Regions from separate parts of the Serratia sp. LTN-2 genome, predicted to be linked through region 1. Evidence: predicted binding sites of a transcription regulator. Region 1 holds the regulator's gene; the other holds the start of a gene.
What was found. Region 1 encodes ArgR, which controls arginine synthesis, uptake and breakdown. Its sites were predicted from a motif close to ANTGAATAAAAATACANT; they were not measured.
Positions count from the first base shown of each region.

Region 2: argF (ornithine carbamoyltransferase) is a predicted target of ArgR. The motif match lies at 1,810-1,827, and genes of this name have one in related genera.

Region 1 covers NZ_JCAXDO010000021.1:11,336-20,733, reverse strand. Annotated here, with positions in the region: gene fbp (class 1 fructose-bisphosphatase) at 1-836, opposite strand, end outside; gene mpl (UDP-N-acetylmuramate:L-alanyl-gamma-D-glutamyl-meso-diaminopimelate ligase) at 1,006-2,385, shown strand; gene yhcN (peroxide/acid stress response protein YhcN) at 2,583-2,846, opposite strand; gene yhcN (peroxide/acid stress response protein YhcN) at 2,967-3,230, opposite strand; gene argR (transcriptional regulator ArgR) at 3,634-4,104, opposite strand; gene mdh (malate dehydrogenase) at 4,569-5,507, shown strand; gene AC6BYQ_RS24655 (helix-turn-helix domain-containing protein) at 5,574-5,834, opposite strand; gene AC6BYQ_RS24650 (DNA-binding protein) at 6,017-6,373, shown strand; gene ispB (octaprenyl diphosphate synthase) at 6,424-7,395, opposite strand; gene rplU (50S ribosomal protein L21) at 7,666-7,977, shown strand; gene rpmA (50S ribosomal protein L27) at 7,995-8,252, shown strand; gene AC6BYQ_RS24630 (DMT family transporter) at 8,358-9,329, shown strand; gene cgtA (Obg family GTPase CgtA) at 9,346-9,398, shown strand, end outside.
Region 2 covers NZ_JCAXDO010000012.1:55,577-63,119, forward strand. Annotated here, with positions in the region: gene AC6BYQ_RS20200 (ABC transporter substrate-binding protein) at 1-572, opposite strand, end outside; gene argF (ornithine carbamoyltransferase) at 768-1,787, opposite strand; gene rraB (ribonuclease E inhibitor RraB) at 1,950-2,375, shown strand; gene miaE (tRNA isopentenyl-2-thiomethyl-A-37 hydroxylase MiaE) at 2,553-3,317, shown strand; gene AC6BYQ_RS20220 (GMC family oxidoreductase) at 3,333-4,940, opposite strand; gene AC6BYQ_RS20225 (GNAT family N-acetyltransferase) at 5,168-5,671, opposite strand; gene AC6BYQ_RS20230 (valine--tRNA ligase) at 5,871-7,543, opposite strand, start outside.

The sequences.
Region 1 (9,398 bases):
TTGCATTCGTACAGCAGGCGCAGCTTGCCCTGTGGGTGGCTGGCGGTGCTTGGGTAGATGTAGATGCCGCCTTTCAGCAGGTTGCGGTGGAAGTCCGCCACCAGAGAACCGATGTAGCGCGAGGTATAAGGGCGCTGCGTCGCTTCGTCCTGCTCCTGGCAGTACTTGATGTATTTCTTCACGCCGAGAGGGAACTTGATGTAGTTGCCTTCGTTGATGGAATACATGTTGCCGCTCGCCGGGAAGCGCACTTTCTCGTGAGAGAGACAGAACACGCCCAGAGACGGGTCGTAAGTGAAGGCGTGGACGCCGTAACCGGTGGTGTACACCAGCATGGTGGACGAACCGTAAACCACATAACCCGCTGCGACCTGGGCGCTGCCCGGCTGCAGGAAGTCTTCTTCGGTCACCGGCGTGCCGACCGGCGTGATGCGACGGTAGATAGAGAAAATCGTACCGACCGAGACGTTGACATCGATGTTGGACGAACCGTCCAACGGATCCATCAATACGACATACTTGGCATTTTCAGCACGCTCGCCGTCGAATATCACGATTTCATCTTCTTCTTCGGAAGCGATACCCGCAACTTCACCGCGCGCTTTCAACGCCGCTTTCAGTTTTTCGTTCGCGTACAGGTCCAGTTTCATCTGAACTTCGCCCTGTACGTTGGACACCCCGCTGGTTCCCAGAATATCAACCAGGCCGGCCTTGTTGATGTCGCGGTGGATGATTTTGGCGCCCAGTTTAATGGCAGAAAGTAACGCGGTCAGCTCGCCGGTGGCGTGCGAGAAGTCGTGCTGTTTCTCGACGATAAATTCGCCTAACGTTTTCATGACACAATCCCTGAATCTACGGATGGATAGCGGCCTGTTAACAAACCGCCAACGTTTTCGCGTGCAGTGTAGCCCAAAGATGCGCGCCATTCATAGGCAAATCCATTTCTTCTGGACGATTCTGAGCGTTAGAATATGCCGACATTCGATGCACTCACATGAGAAACCTATGCGCATTCACATTCTTGGGATCTGTGGCACCTTTATGGGCGGGCTGGCGATGCTGGCGCGCTCACTGGGGCATGACGTCACCGGTTCGGACGCCAACGTCTATCCACCGATGAGCACGCTGCTGGAGAACCAGGGGATCGATCTTATTCAGGGTTATGATCCAGCCCAGCTGGATCCGGCGCCGGATCTGGTGATCATCGGCAACGCCATGACGCGCGGCAACCCGTGCGTGGAGGCGGTGCTGGAGCGTGGCATCCCTTACGTTTCCGGTCCGCAGTGGCTGCACGACGCCGTGTTGCGCGATCGCTGGGTATTGGCGGTCGCCGGCACCCACGGCAAAACCACCACCGCCGGCATGGCGACCTGGATCCTCGAGGCCTGCGGCTACCAGCCCGGCTTCGTCATCGGCGGCGTGCCGGGCAACTTCGACGTTTCGGCCCGCCTCGGCGGCAGCCCGTTCTTCGTCATTGAAGCCGACGAGTATGACTGCGCGTTCTTCGACAAGCGCTCCAAATTCGTGCATTACAGCCCGCGCACGCTGATCATGAATAACCTGGAGTTCGACCATGCCGACATCTTCGACGATCTGAAAGCCATCCAGAAACAGTTCCACCATCTGGTGCGTCTGGTGCCGGGCAAAGGCAAGATCATTCTGCCGGACAACGACAGCCACCTGAAACAGGTGATGGCGATGGGCTGCTGGAGCGAGCAGGAGCTGGTGGGGGAAGAGGGCACCTGGCGCGCGCAGAAGTTGACACCGGACGCCAGCCATTACGCGGTGTTCCTCGACGGCGAGCAGGTCGGCGAAGTGAACTGGGCGCTGGTGGGCGAGCACAACATGCATAACGGCCTGATGGCCATCGCCGCCACCCGCCACGTCGGCGTGCAGCCGGCGGACGCCTGCCGCGCATTGGGCGATTTCATCAATGCCCGCCGCCGCCTGGAGCTGCGCGGCGAAGCCAACGGCGTCACCGTTTACGACGACTTCGCGCACCACCCGACGGCGATCCTGGCCACCCTGGCCGCGCTGCGCGGCAAGGTAGGCGGCACGGCGCGCATTCTGGCGGTGCTGGAACCGCGCTCCAACACCATGAAAATGGGCATCAGCAAAAACGATCTGGCGCCTTCGCTCGGCCGCGCCGACGAGGTGTTCCTGTTCCAGCCGCATCACATTCCGTGGCAGGTGGCGGAAGTGGCGGATGCCTGTGTGCAACCGGCGCACTGGAGTGCGGATCTCGACACGCTGGTGGACATGGTGGTGAAAACCGCACAGCCGGGCGATCACATTCTGGTGATGAGCAACGGCGGTTTCGGCGGCATTCACGATCGCCTGCTGGACGCGCTGGCGAAAAAGCAGGAACCGAAGGTGACCTACTGATCGCTTAGCCGCATCAGCCAACACAAGGGCCGCATTCGCGGCCTTTTTTACGCCCATAAAAAAGCCCTCGCGAGCGAGGGCAACGGGGTTCGTCGGATAGGACGACGAGAGGGTCTCTGGGAAATCGGCGTTTGCGTCAGAACTCGGCAGTGGCAGTGACGAGGGTAATCAGCTCTGCAAAGCCGTTCCCAGAGTTGTTATTTGTAAATCTCGGCGGTGGCGTGGTAGTTGCCTTCGTTACGCGCTTCGATTACGCGGTAGGCGGTCGCGCCTTTCGCGTCGGCTTTCTCCGACAACGCCTGGCGAATGTCGGTCGGCGCGCCGTCGATGCCGCTGACGGTAATGGTGCCGATAGATTGCAGATTGGTGGTCTGATCGTTAGTCACCAACTGGGCGGCGGAGGCGCCGAAGGAGATGACGGACAGCAAACCGAGTGCAGCAACAGTAGTTTTCATGTTCATGATAGCGATCCTTGGTCATAACAGCCTGGAAGGGCTTGGCAGCGATTTTTATTCTTGAAGGCCGTTATGACAGCGTTTGGTTCCAGAGATGTATTGCCCGTTGCCGGGTAATGCCGGTACTTATTTGTAGATTTCAGCGGTCGCGTGGAAGTTGCCGTCGTTACGCGCTTCGATCACGCGGTAAGCGGTCGCCCCTTTGGCGTCGGCTTTATCGGACAGCGCCTGACGAATGTCGGAAGGTGCAGCGGCGACGCCGCTCACAGTGATCACGCCGGCGGGCTGCAGTTTTGCGGCCTGGGTTGCATCAACAGATTGTGCTGCGAATGCGCCGAAGGAAAGCATGGACAGAACGCTCAGGGTTGCAACGGTAGCTTTAATTTTCATCATCTCACCTCATCGTATTCTTTTATCAGTTCTAACGAACTGTGACTTAGTTCACGGAAATGAGTATACAGCTAGTAACGCGAAAAATTAATAGTTCGCTAACAGTTGCTAGTGAAACTTTAAACCGGTGAACCTTCTTTTTTATAACCGTAAGGAATAAAAAACGCTTATAAAACGATCTTTTGATGTTAATTTTATGTAATTTCAATGAGGTAAGTGCTTTTGACCAAAAGTGCGGAAGATCACAGTGGGTACTGCTGGCTACATGGAGATGTCATGGAAATGTGTTGTAGCGGGATAAAAAAGCAGTGTTAAACGCGGTTGGGGGCCGAGAAGGTAACGCAGGGGTTAAAGAAGCGCTAACAAAATGCGAACGGTAGCCGCACTTTGTTAGCGCCAGGTTTCACAGCTCTTGCTCGAACACGCCCAGGATCGCTTCATGCAGCTTCTGAGCGGTAAAGCCGCTGGACGGGGTGACGAAAATCGTGTCGTCGCCGGCGATAGTGCCAAGGATGCCCTGGGATTTGCCCAATGAGTCGAGCAGGCGGGCGATCAGCTGTGCGGCGCCCGGGCTGGTGTGGATCACCACGACGGCGTCGTTATGGTCGACGTCCAGCACCAGGTTCTTTAGCGGGCTGGTAGTGGTCGGCACGCCGAGTTCGGCCGGAAGGCAATACACCATCTCCATTTTGGCATTACGCGTACGTACCGCACCGAACTTGGTCAGCATGCGCGATACTTTGGATTGGTTAATGTTTTCGAAGCCTTCTTCTTGCAGCGCCAAAACGATCTCGCCTTGAGAACTGAATTTTTCTTCTTTCAATAACGCTTTGAACGTCTTGATCAGATCTTCCTGTTTTGCGGGATTACGCATTTTGCACCGTGGAAAGTTGATAGTGGAAGTCATGATTATGCATATAGATGAATTTTTATGCAACAGAGGCCGACCCAAAGAAAATAAACATGACCGGGCGGCGAGGAAAGGGCGGCATTTTAACAAAATCCGGCCGCGATGAATATGCCCTTTTGACGACGGAAAATCGGCCCGCAGTAGTAAATAAAATGTTATTAAAATGATGTTGTTCTGATGTTGCGTAAGGGTGTAATGTAACGGCCGGTTAACTTGCTCGTGAATAACCTCGCATTATTTTTGATTAGTGTGCGCTATGCCCTTCATGCGTAAGCGATTTAATCTAAAATGGGCGCGACAGCGGCCATTTTATTACACTGGCAGGCAAGAATTGGCTAATTTATTGTTTTTAAAGGTGTAATAATTTAAGGTCCGTAACCAACACATTCACGGCGCTTTATATATTTAAGATAATAAAGGAGTATAGGATGAAAGTTGCAGTTCTCGGTGCTGCTGGCGGTATCGGCCAGGCCCTCGCCCTTCTACTCAAAACCCAGCTTCCTTCAGGTTCTGAACTCTCTCTCTACGACATTGCCCCCGTTACCCCAGGCGTTGCCGTCGACTTAAGCCACATCCCAACCGCAGTTAAAATCAAAGGCTTCAGCGGCGAAGACGCGACCCCGGCTCTGCACGGCGCGGACGTGGTGCTGATTTCCGCCGGCGTGGCCCGTAAGCCAGGCATGGATCGCTCCGACCTGTTCAACGTTAACGCCGGCATCGTGCGTAACCTGATTGAGCAAGTGGCGAAAACCTGCCCGAAAGCCTGCATCGGCATCATCACCAACCCGGTAAACACCACGGTCGCCATCGCGGCGGAAGTGCTGAAAAAAGCCGGCGTTTACGACAAAAACAAACTGTTCGGCGTGACCTCGCTGGATATCATTCGTTCCAACACCTTCGTGGCCGAGCTGAAAGGCAAGCAGCCTGAAGAACTGAACGTGCCGGTGATCGGCGGCCACTCTGGCGTGACCATCCTGCCTCTGCTGTCGCAGATCCCAGGCGTGAGCTTCACCGATCAGGAAGTGGCGGATCTGACCAAACGCATTCAGAACGCCGGCACCGAAGTGGTGGAAGCTAAAGCCGGTGGCGGATCTGCAACGCTGTCCATGGGCCAGGCGGCCGCACGTTTCGGCCTGTCTCTGGTGCGTGCGCTGCAGGGTGAGAAAGGCGTGGTGGAATGCGCTTACGTTGAAGGCGACGGCAAATACGCTCGCTTCTTCGCGCAGCCGCTGGTGCTGGGCAAAAACGGCGTTGAAGAACGCAAAGATATCGGCACCCTGAGCGCCTTTGAACAAAAAGCGCTGAATGAGATGCTGGACGTGCTGCACAAAGATATCGAGCTGGGCGAGAAGTTCATCAATAACTGATCGTCGCCGCGAGTCAGCCGATAAACGCCGCCGGACGCTGTTCCGGCGGTTTTTTTTGCCCTGCGTTCACGACTTGATGCGCGCTTTGCGATCCAGAAGGCAATCGCTGTGCGGATCATAATAGCGGCTTGGCCAGATCTCCGAGGGGTGAACGCCTATCGCTTCGGCGATCAGCCATTCTCCTTTCGGCCATGGGCGCGATAGCGCGTTGGCCAGCGTTGATGAGCTTAATCCTGCCTTGCGTGATACCGCCGCCAACGTGGTGCCCTGCTTGCGTAACGCCGCGATGATGTCTGCCGGGTGCCAGTCCTGCTTCCTTGAATTCATGTTTACATTCCTTTTCTGATTAGCCAAAGTTGCGTTAGTGGTATAACTAACGGGTCAAGGTTAGGCGTTTGAACAACGTGAAACGCTTATTCGGAAATCAGAATACCATTAAATTTCCCAAAAATGACCCAATCAGTTTCCAAATAAATGACTTTGCCCACTATTGTCCAGAGATAATGGCTATGAAAAACGAGTGGTTTGCCGCCAAGGAGCTGACAGGCATCGCAGGATTACCTTCCTCACCACAAGGAATCAATCTGATGGCCCGGCGCGAAGGCTGGCTCAGCCGCAGACGCCAAGGCGTGCAGGGAAAAGCGTTGGAGTATCATATCGACAGCCTGCCGGCAGGCGCGCGCAATCTGCTGATGCTGAGGGAAGACGGGGCGGCATATGACCTGGAGCGCCAGGATCCGTTGTCGGTTTGGATCGAGTATTACTACCATCTGACGGAAAGCGAGCGCGAAAAAATGGTGGCTTTCCTGATGCGGGAAGGGATCGGCGGCCTGCTGGCGCGCATCGACGAAGAAAACGAGAGGTAGTCAGGCCCGTGGGCGCGGGCCTGATGAGAACGTTAAGAAACCCAGGTTTCTTAAAATTCGCGCTGTACCGCCAGATGGGCCAGGCCTTCCAGCGCCGTGCGGTGCTCCGAGGCCGGCAAGACCTGCAGCGCGGCGATCGCCTTGTCGGCTTCCTCTTCGGCGCGTTGGCGGGTGTATTCCAGCGAACCGCATTGCTGCATCGCCTGCAATACCGGCTCCAGCAGGTGGCGGCCGTTGCCTTGCTCAATCGCGCCTCGGATCATCTCACGCTGCGCATCGTCGCCGTTGTGCATCGCGTGCAGCAGCGGCAGGGTCGGTTTCCCTTCGTTCAGATCGTCGCCGGTGTTTTTACCGAGGGTGCTGCCGTCGGCGCTGTAATCGAGCAGATCGTCGATCAGCTGGAAAGCGGTGCCGAGGTAGCGGCCATAATCTTGCAGCGCCTGCTCTTGCTCGGCGCTGGCGCCGGACAGGATCGCCGACGATTGCGCCGCCGCTTCAAACAGACGGGCGGTTTTGCTGTAGATCACCCGCATATAGTTTTCTTCGCTGATGTCAGGATCGTGCACGTTCATCAACTGCAGCACTTCACCTTCGGCGATGACGTTGACCGCCTCCGACATCAACGCCAGCACGCGCAGTGATTCCAGGCTGGTCATCATCTGGAAGGCGCGGGTGTAGATAAAGTCGCCGACCAGCACGCTGGCCGCATTGCCGAACGCGGCATTGGCGGTGGCTTTGCCGCGGCGCATGTCCGATTCGTCGACGACGTCGTCATGCAGCAGCGTGGCGGTATGAATGAACTCGATCAGGGCGGCGACGGTGACGTGCTTGTTGCCTTCATACCCCAACGCTCGCGCCGCCAGGACGGCGATCATCGGCCGGATGCGCTTACCGCCACCGCTGATAATGTAATAGCCAAGCTGATTGATGAGCGTGACATCGGAATTCAGCTGTTCGAGAATTGTTGCGTTCACGGCCGCCATATCTTGCGCGGTTAACTCGGTAATTTGCTCTAGGTTCATTGTATTTTTTTCAGCTGTGTTTCTCTTCACCGCGTTGAGATCGCTGCTCACATCGGTACATGGCGGTAACTGTCCCTATGATTGTACTTGAAAAACGGTTCAGATAAACGCCACGAAAGAAACTGTGTTTTTTTTCTTCTTTTTTGTTCATCTGGTCTTATTCTGCTCTTGTCATGCGCCGCTTTTTTGCGTAGAATTCGCGCCCTATTGTGAATATTTATAGCGCGCTCTGAACTAACACAGTCGGGCACGCGGAAAGCGGAGTTTTATATGTACGCGGTTTTCCAAAGTGGTGGTAAACAACACCGAGTAAGCGAAGGTCAGACCGTTCGCTTGGAAAAGCTGGACATCGCAACTGGTGAAGCGGTTGAGTTTGACCAGATTCTGATGATCGCTAATGGCGAAGATATCAAAATCGGCGTTCCTTTCGTCGATGGCGGCAAGATCAAAGCTGAAGTCGTTGCTCACGGTCGTGGCGAGAAAATTAAGATTGTTAAGTTTCGTCGTCGTAAACACCACCGTAAGCAGCAGGGCCACCGTCAGTGGTTCACTGACGTTAAAATCACCGGCATCAGCGCTTAAGTTAGGAGAGCGGATTAATGGCACACAAAAAGGCTGGCGGCTCGACTCGTAACGGTCGCGATTCAGAAGCTAAACGTCTGGGCGTAAAACGCTTTGGCGGCGAAGCAGTACTGGCAGGCAGCATCATCGTTCGTCAGCGCGGCACCAAATTCCACGCTGGTACCAACGTGGGTTGCGGCAAAGACCACACTCTGTTTGCTTTGAAAGACGGTAAAGTCAAATTCGAAGTTAAAGGCCCGAGCAATCGTAAATTCATCAGCATCGAAGCTGAATAATTTTTCGAGCCTTACGAAATAGATGTAAGCCCCGCAATTCGTTGCGGGGCTTTTTACATTTATGGGCTGCTCAGGTGCGGCCCCGTCAGCGTTGGCGAAGGTGATATGGATACGAAGCAGCAGGTCGGCGTTGGCATTTCCCTGGCGTTAACCACGGCGGTTTGCTGGGGCGCGTTGCCGATCGCGATGAAAGAAGTGCTGGCGGTAATGGAGCCGTTTACCGTCGTCTGGTACCGCTTTACCATGGCCGCGATCGGTTTGGGCGTCATCCTCGCGGTGCGCGGCAAGCTGCCGCCGCTGACGATGTTCCGCCAGCCGCGCTGGCTGCTGCTGTTGGCGATCGCCACGGCAGGGCTGCTGGGCAACTTCGTGTTGTTCAGTTCATCGCTGCAATACCTGAGCCCGACGGCGTCGCAGGTGATTGGCCAGCTGTCGCCGGTCGGCATGATGTTCGCCAGCGTGCTGATCTTAAAAGAGCGCATGCGGGTTACCCAGGCGATCGGCGCGCTGATGCTGATCGGCGGCTTGATGCTGTTTTTCAACGTCAGCCTGGTTGAGATCTTCACCCGGCTGACGGACTATACGCTCGGCGTCATGCTGGGCGTGTGCGCGGCGATGGTCTGGGTGAGCTACGGCGTGGCGCAGAAGGTGTTGTTGCGCCGGCTGGCGTCGCCGCAGATCCTGGTTATGTTGTACACTTTATGTGCGATAGCGTTGTTTCCTCTGGCCAAGCCCGAGGTGATTTTCCAGCTTAGCGGCTGGCAATTGGCGTGCCTGCTGTTTTGCGGCGCCAATACGCTGATCGGCTATGGCGCGCTGGCGGAAGCGATGGCGCGATGGCAGGCGGCGCAGGTGAGCGCGTTGGTGACGCTGACCCCGCTGTTTACCCTGCTGTTTTCAGATTTATTGGCGATGGCCTGGCCTCAGGCGTTCGCCGCGCCGACGTTGAACCTCGTCGGCTATGTTGGCGCGTTTGTGGTTGTGGCGGGCGCTATGTTTTCCGCAATTGGTCACCGGTGGTGGCCGCGACGGGCAGAACCCCCCCAGGTTGCTCCTTTGAAGCAGCCCGGTGAATGATTTACGGAGACGGTAAATGAAGTTTGTAGATGAAGCAGCGATTTTGGTCGTTGCAGGCGACGGCGGCAA
Region 2 (7,543 bases), on a different contig from region 1:
GCGTTGCCGAAGTCGCCGTCCTTGACGTTGGCCAGCGCTGCCTTGCTGTCGACGATCGAGGCGATCGGCGTCGAGAGGATATTCAGTGCTACCGCCGGGCTGACGTCCGCCGTCCAGCGCAGCTGCACGGTATGTTCGTCGATCTTCTTCAGCTGCGCGTCGATGTTGTCCGGCTGCCAACCGAGCACGTTGAGGATGAACGCCGGCGATTTGTTCATCTTGACCGCGCGGCTGTAGGAGAAGATCACGTCGTCGGCGGTCAGCGGGTTGCCGGAGGCGAACGCCGCCTGCGGCCGCAGTTTCACCGTCAGCGTTTTGGCCGCCGCATCGCTCTGCCAGCTTTCCGCCAGCACCGGTGCCACCTTGGCCGGATCGTCGCGATCCGCCTGCACCAATCGTTGATACAGGCTGGGCACCGTCTGGATGCTGGAGAGTTCGTTGGCTTCCGCCGGATCGAGGCTGACGATGTCATCCAGCGATTGCACCACCACCAGCGTATTCGGCGGCGTGGCGGCTAACGCGGCGGCGGGCAGGGCGGCGAGCAGGAACAGCGGCAAGAGTTTGGCTTTCATCGGTGTATATCCCCTGAAGGCGCCACAAGGCGGCGCTGAGAACGGTTTGTTATCGTTGGTTTTTACGGCGCGGGCGCCGTCGGCCTGTCACGGTAGAACCTTTGCCGGCGGTGGGCAAAGGTCAATCCGCTATTTGATATTCCTGGAATATATTAGCCGCCCTGGCCGGGGGCGCCAGGGCGGAGGGGGGGATTGTCAGAGGGTGTTGCTCAGCGTAGCGACCAGCACCGCCTTGATGGTGTGCAGCCGGTTTTCCGCCTGATCGAACACCACGCTGTGCGCCGATTCGAACACCTCGTCGGTCACTTCCATGCCGCCGTGCAGATCGTACTGCTGCGCCATCTGCTTGCCGAGGGTGGTTTGGTCGTCGTGGAACGCCGGCAGGCAGTGCAGGAACTTCACGTTCGGGTTGCCGGTCAGCTTCAGCATCGCCATGTTGACCTGATACGGCCGCAGCAGCGCGATACGCTCCTGCCAGGTCTCTTTCGGTTCGCCCATCGACACCCAGACGTCGGTGTAGAGGAAGTCGGCGTCTTGCACCCCTTCGGCGATGTCTTCGGTCAGGATGAGCTTCGCGCCGGTTTGCTGCGCCAGCGCCTGACACTCGGCCACCAGCTCCGGCTGCGGCCAGCAGGCCTTCGGCGCCACCAAACGCAGATCCATGCCCGCCAGCGCGGCGGCTTCCAGCAGCGTGTTGCCCATGTTGTTGCGCGCGTCGCCGACGTACGCCAGCTTCACCTCGCTCAGCGCCTTGCCCGGCAGATGCTCCTGTACGGTGAGCAGATCCGCCAACAGCTGAGTAGGGTGGAACTCGTCGGTCAGGCCGTTCCACACCGGCACGCCGGCGTGCTGCGCCAGGGTTTCCACCAGCGCCTGGCCGTAGCCGCGATACTGAATACCGTCGTACAGGCGGCCCAGCACCCGGGCGGTGTCTTTCATCGACTCTTTATGGCCGATCTGGCTGCCGCTTGGGCCGAGATAGGTCACCTGTGCGCCCTGATCGAATGCGGCAACTTCGAAAGAGCATCGCGTACGGGTCGAGTCTTTTTCGAAGATGAGCGCAATGTTTTTGCCCTGAAGCCGGCGCTGTTCCTGCCCCAGCTTTTTGGCCTGTTTCAGATCGGCCGCCAGCTTCAGCAGCGCCTGCAGTTCGGCGGGGGTGAAATCCATTAACCTCAGAAAGTGACGTTGGTAGAACGCATTGCCGGTGCTCATAGTCCGATTCCCTGATTGTGTAATTGAATTAAAATTCACTTTATATGTATGAATATTCAATTTCAACCCCGGCATGGAAATCTTTCACGTTTATCGTGGAAGCAACGTCGGCGGTGTGTGAAAATAGAAGGAATGAAGGCCATTTGACTTGAGGATATAGGCATGGCAAACCGCGAATTGCTGGAAGAACAACGTGAAGAGACCCGCCTGATCATCGAAGAGCTGTTGGAAGACGGCAGCGATCCGGACGCGCTCTACACCATCGAGCACCATCTGTCCGCCGAGAAATTTGAGGTTCTGGAGCAGGCCGCCGTTGAAGCCTTCAAGCTGGGCTACGAAGTGACCGACGCCGAAGAGCTGGAAGTGGAAGACGGTTCGCTGGTGATGTGCTGCGACGTGATCAGCGAAGTCGGCCTGAACGCCGAGCTGATCGACGCCCAGGTAGAGCAGCTGGTGGCGCTGGCGGAACGCTGCGGCGTCAACTACGACGGCTGGGGCACCTACTTCGAAGATCCGAACGGTGAAGACGGTGAGGATGACGAAGACGGCGACTACATCGACGAAGACGACGACGGCAAACGCCACTGATTAACCCCGCTTATTCACATGGGCCGGTTCTCGCCGGCCCCTGATATCCCCGTCGTCTTTCAAGCTGCAGCGTTGTTGGCTGCACTCTCTCACCCCAGTCACTTACCTGAGTAAGCTCCTGGGGATGAGTGAGCTGGCCGCCTGGCTGCAACTTGAAATACATAGGGCAATGACGCCATGACATACCAATCCCTGTTAGCCCCGATTTTAAGCTTCCTGCACTGTGAAACTCCCGACGCCTGGATCGACGCCGCGCGCCGTCCGGAAAACCTGCAGCTGTTGTTGACCGACCATCTGGTGTGCGAGCTGAAAGCCGCGCAGACCGGCATGTGGCTGATCCGCCGCTACGTGGCGGACAAAGAGAGCGGCGACGCGCTGTTGGCGCTGCTGCGCCCCTACGAGGCGTTTCTGCACGAAGCGCAGGGCGCGCCGGACACGCTGTTCCGCCAGGGCCAGTTTACCCGCAAGATCCTGCCGAAAAACGGCTCGGCCTACGGCCAGGATCTGGCGGATCGCATGGTGCTGTTGATCAAGGAAGAGCTGCATCACTTCTCGCAGGTGCTGGAGATCATGCAGGCGCGCGGGATCCCGTATCGCAAGATCACCGCCAGCCGCTACGCCAAGGGCATGATCCGCGAGATCCGCACTCACGATCCGGCGACGCTGATCGACAAACTGATCTGCGGCGCCTACATCGAAGCGCGATCCTGCGAACGTTTCGCCAAACTGGCGCCGCACCTGGACGACGAGCTGAACCGCTTTTACGTCTCGCTGCTGCGCTCTGAAGCGCGCCACTATCAGGACTACCTGACGCTGGCCGAGCAGATCGCCGGCGGCGACATCAGCGAACGGGTGGCGCATTTCGGCCGCCTCGAAGCTGAACTGATCCTGTCGCCGGACAGCGAGCTGCGCTTCCACAGCGGCGTGCCCGCCGCCGCCTGAGGTTGAGGCGCGCCCTTACTGCGGCGCGCCCAGCAACAGATCCACCGCCTTTTCCGCCAGCATGATGGTCGGCGCATTGGTGTTGCCGCTGGTGAGTTGCGGCATCACCGAGCAGTCGATCACCCGCAGCTGTTCAAAACCGTGCACCCGCAGCTGCGGATCGGTCACCGCGTCCTGCGGCGACGGCCCCATGCGGCAACTGCCCACCGGGTGATACACCGTCTTGCAGAAGTTTCGCACGAACTCTTCCAGCTGCGCCTCATCGCGCGTCCACTCCGGCTGCGGCATCAGCAGATCTTTGATCAGCGGCTTCAGCGCCGCGGTTTGCAGGAAGCCGAGGCCGAACTTTACCGCGCGCACGCTGCCGGCCAGATCGTCCGGGTGGCCGAGGTAGTTGGCGTGCAGCTTGACCGGATCGCGCGGGTTGCTGCTGCGCAGCAGCACTTCGCCGCGCGCCTTCGGCTGCAGGTAGCCGACCTTGAGCGTGAAACCGTGAATGTTCGGCAGCGGTTCGCCGGGCACGTCGTCCCAGCTGTCCAGCAGCGGCAGGAAGTGGATCTGCACGTCCGGCCGGCCGTCGCCCTGGCTGTCGGTAAAGGCGGCGCCTTCCAGCACGTTGGACGAGAGCACGCCGCTGCGAAACGCCAGCCACTGCGCACCGTGGCTCAGCGCCTGCAGACCGCGATCGGCGCCGAACAGGCTAATCGGCTCGCGGGTGCTGACGTTGATCGACATGTGCAGGTGGTCGTGGAAGTTTTTGCCCACCGGCAGATCCGCCCGCACCTCGATGCCCAGTTGCTGCAGGTGGTCGCGCGGGCCGATGCCGGACAGCATCAGCAGCTTCGGCGAACCGACCGCGCCGGCGCTGACGATCACCTCTTTGGTGGCGCGCGCGGTGACTTCCGCACCGCCGTTTTGGCTGTAGACCACGCCGGTGGCGACGTTGCCCTCGAAGGTCAGCCGGTGCGCCAGGGCGTTCAGTTTCACCACCAGCCGCCGTTCGTCGCGCACCGCCTTCAGGTAGGTGCGGGCGGTGCTGGCGCGCTCGCCGTTGTGGGTGGTGGTTTGGTAGAAACCGACGCCGTGCTGGCTGTCGCCGTTGAAGTCGTTGCGATAGGGCAGGTTCAGCTCCTGGCCGGCGCGGATAAACGCCATGCTGAGCGGGTGGCGGTAGCGATTCTCGCTGACCGGCAGCAGCCCGTCGGCGCCGTGGTAGTCGTCGGACAGGCTTTCGTTGGCCTCGGCGCGTTTGAAGTAGGGCAGCACCTCGCGGTAGCTCCAGCCGGTGCAGCCGTAGCGTTCGGCCCAGTCGTCGTAGTCTTGCGGCTGGCCGCGCAGGTAGATCATGCCGTTGACCGAACTGCTGCCGCCTAGCACCTTGCCCTGCGCGATCTGCATGCGGCGGTTGTTGGCGTGCGGTTCCGGCTCAGTCTCATAAGGCCAGCTCTTTTTGGCGATGATCTTGGCCACCCCGGCCGGCATCTTGATGAACAGGTTATTGTCGTCGCCGCCGGCTTCCAGCAGCAGCACCCGCGCCTGCGTGCGGCGGATGAGCTGCGCCGCCAGCACGCAGCCGGCGGAACCGGCGCCGACGATGATGTAATCAAAAATATTTTCCGACATGACAGCTCTCCGTGCGCGATTGAGATACTGGCAGAGTAACGCGGGGGAAAAGGCGGTCAATTTACGATCGTTAATTTATTAACGAACTTCACATTAAATTTACATCGTGGTTTTTAACGTCAGTTTATCTGCTTGAAAAACGGCGTTATAGCGAGTTTTACTGATTGATTGCGATATTAATAAAAAAGGCGCAGCAAGCTGCGCCCTGATGAAGAGGCGGGGGGCGATTACAGCGTTTTCAGCATGGTGACTTCGCAATCGACGTGGCCGGTGGTGCCCATCGCGTGATCGATGTGTTCGAAGCCCAGGTGTTCGTACAGCGCAACGGCCTGCGTCAGGCTGGCGGTGGTCTCGAGGTAACAACAGCGGAAGCCGTGCTGGCGGGCGAAATCCAGCGCCTGCAGCGCCAGGCGTTTCGCCAATCCCTTGCCGCGCAACACCGGCAGGAAATACATTTTCTGCAATTCGCAAATATCGTCTGCGCCACCCTGCAGCGGCGCGATGCCGCCGCCGCCGGCGACCTGGCCGTCCACCTCGATCACCCAGTAAGCGCTGCGCGGCAGGCTGTAGAGCTGATACAGGGCGTCCAGATTGGGATCGGAGACGGTATAGCCTTTATCCGCCGTCAGGCCGTGCTCGGCGGAGACTTCGCGAATGACGTGAGCAATGGCGGGATTGTCTTCCGCCGTGATGGGGCGCACCAGCAGGCGCGCCGGGGTTGCTGTTGTCATGTTTACACTCGCCATTGAAAGAGACCACGTTCGTTTTTCGTTTTTATCGCAGCGCGAAACGCGCCGGGGTTATTTCCCGGCGGCGTCCTTGCGGCAGTAATATCTTGTAATAACATCTAACCCGGCCCGGATGCAACGGCGATAAAAAAACAGCGGGGCAGACCCCGCTGTTTTTCAGGCGTTGGCGTGAGCCGGTGGATTACAGCGCGGCGATGGTCGCCTGCTGTTCCTGCAGCTTCACTTTGCCTTCTTTGCAGGCCGCCAGACGATCGCGCTCTTTGGCAACTACCGCTTCCGGCGCGCGCGCCACGAAGCCTTCGTTCGCCAGCTTGCCTTCGATCGAAGCGATTTCCGCATCCAGCTTGCCCATCTCTTTCGCCAGACGCGCGATCTCGGCGTCCTTGTCGATGAAACCGGCCATCGGGATCAGCAGCTCGGCGCCGTCCACCAGTTTGGTGACGGAGACCGGGCCTTTCTCACCGGCCGGCAGCAGCGCGATGGATTCCAGACGCGCCAGACGGGCGATAAAGCTCTGGTTCTCCTGCACGCGGCGCTGGGCGTCGGCGCTGCAGTTGCGCAGCAGCACGTCGAGCGCTTTGCTTGGCGCGATGTTCATCTCGGCGCGAATGTTGCGCACGGCGATGATGGTTTGCTTTATCCACTCCAGATCGTTCAGCGCCTGCTCGTCTTCCAGCGCGGCGTCGTAGGCCGGGAACGGCTGCAGCATGATGGTGTCTGCGGTCGTGCCGGTCAGCGGCTTCACGCGCTGCCAGATGGTTTCGGTGATGAACGGAATGATCGGGTGCGCCAGGCGCAGCAGCGCTTCCAGCACGGTGATCAGCGTGTGGCGGGTGCCGCGCTGTTCCGCTTCGCTGCCGTTGCTCACCACCGGCTTGGTCAGCTCCAGATACCAGTCGCAGAACTGGTTCCAGGTGAATTCGTACAGGATGTTGGCCGCCAGATCGAAGCGGTAGGTATCCAGCGCTTCGCGGTAGGCTTTCACCGTGCGGTTGAATTCGGCCAGGATCCAGCGATCCGCCAGCGACAGCACTTTCTCGCCGCCGTTGAAGCCGCAGTCGTGCGCTTCGGTGTTCATCAGCACGAAGCGGCTGGCGTTCCACAGCTTGTTACAGAAGTTGCGGTAGCCTTCCAGGCGCTTCATGTCCCAGTTGATGTCGCGGCCGGTCGAGGCCAGCGCCGCCAGGGTGAAGCGCAGGGCGTCGGTGCCGTGCGGCTCGATGCCGTTCGGGAACTGCTTCTCGGTGCGCTTGCGGATCTTCTCCGCCAGCTGCGGCTGCATCATGTTGCCGGTGCGTTTTTCCAGCAGATCTTCCAGCGAGATGCCGTCGACCATGTCCAGCGGATCGATCACGTTGCCTTTCGACTTGGACATCTTCTGGCCTTCGTCGTCGCGGATAAGGCCAGTCATGTAGACGGTCTTGAACGGCACCTGCGGCTTGCCGTTTTCATCCTTGATGAAGTGCATGGTCAGCATGATCATGCGCGCGATCCAGAAGAAAATGATGTCGAAGCCGCTGACCATCACGCTGGTCGGGTGGAAGGTTTTCAGCGCCTCGGTCTGCTCCGGCCAGCCCAGGGTGGAGAAGGTCCACAGGCCGGACGAGAACCAGGTGTCCAGCACGTCTTCGTCCTGGGTCAGCACCACGTCGGCGCCCAGGTTGTTCTCGCTGCGCACTTCTTCTTCGCTGCGGCCCACGTAGACTTTGCCGTTCACGTCGTACCAGGCCGGGATGCGGTGGCCCCACCACAGCTGACGCGAGATGCACCAGTCCTGAATGTCGCGCATCCAGCTGAAGTACATGTTTTCGTACTGCTTCGGTACGAACTGGATTTCGCCCTGTTCGACCGCTT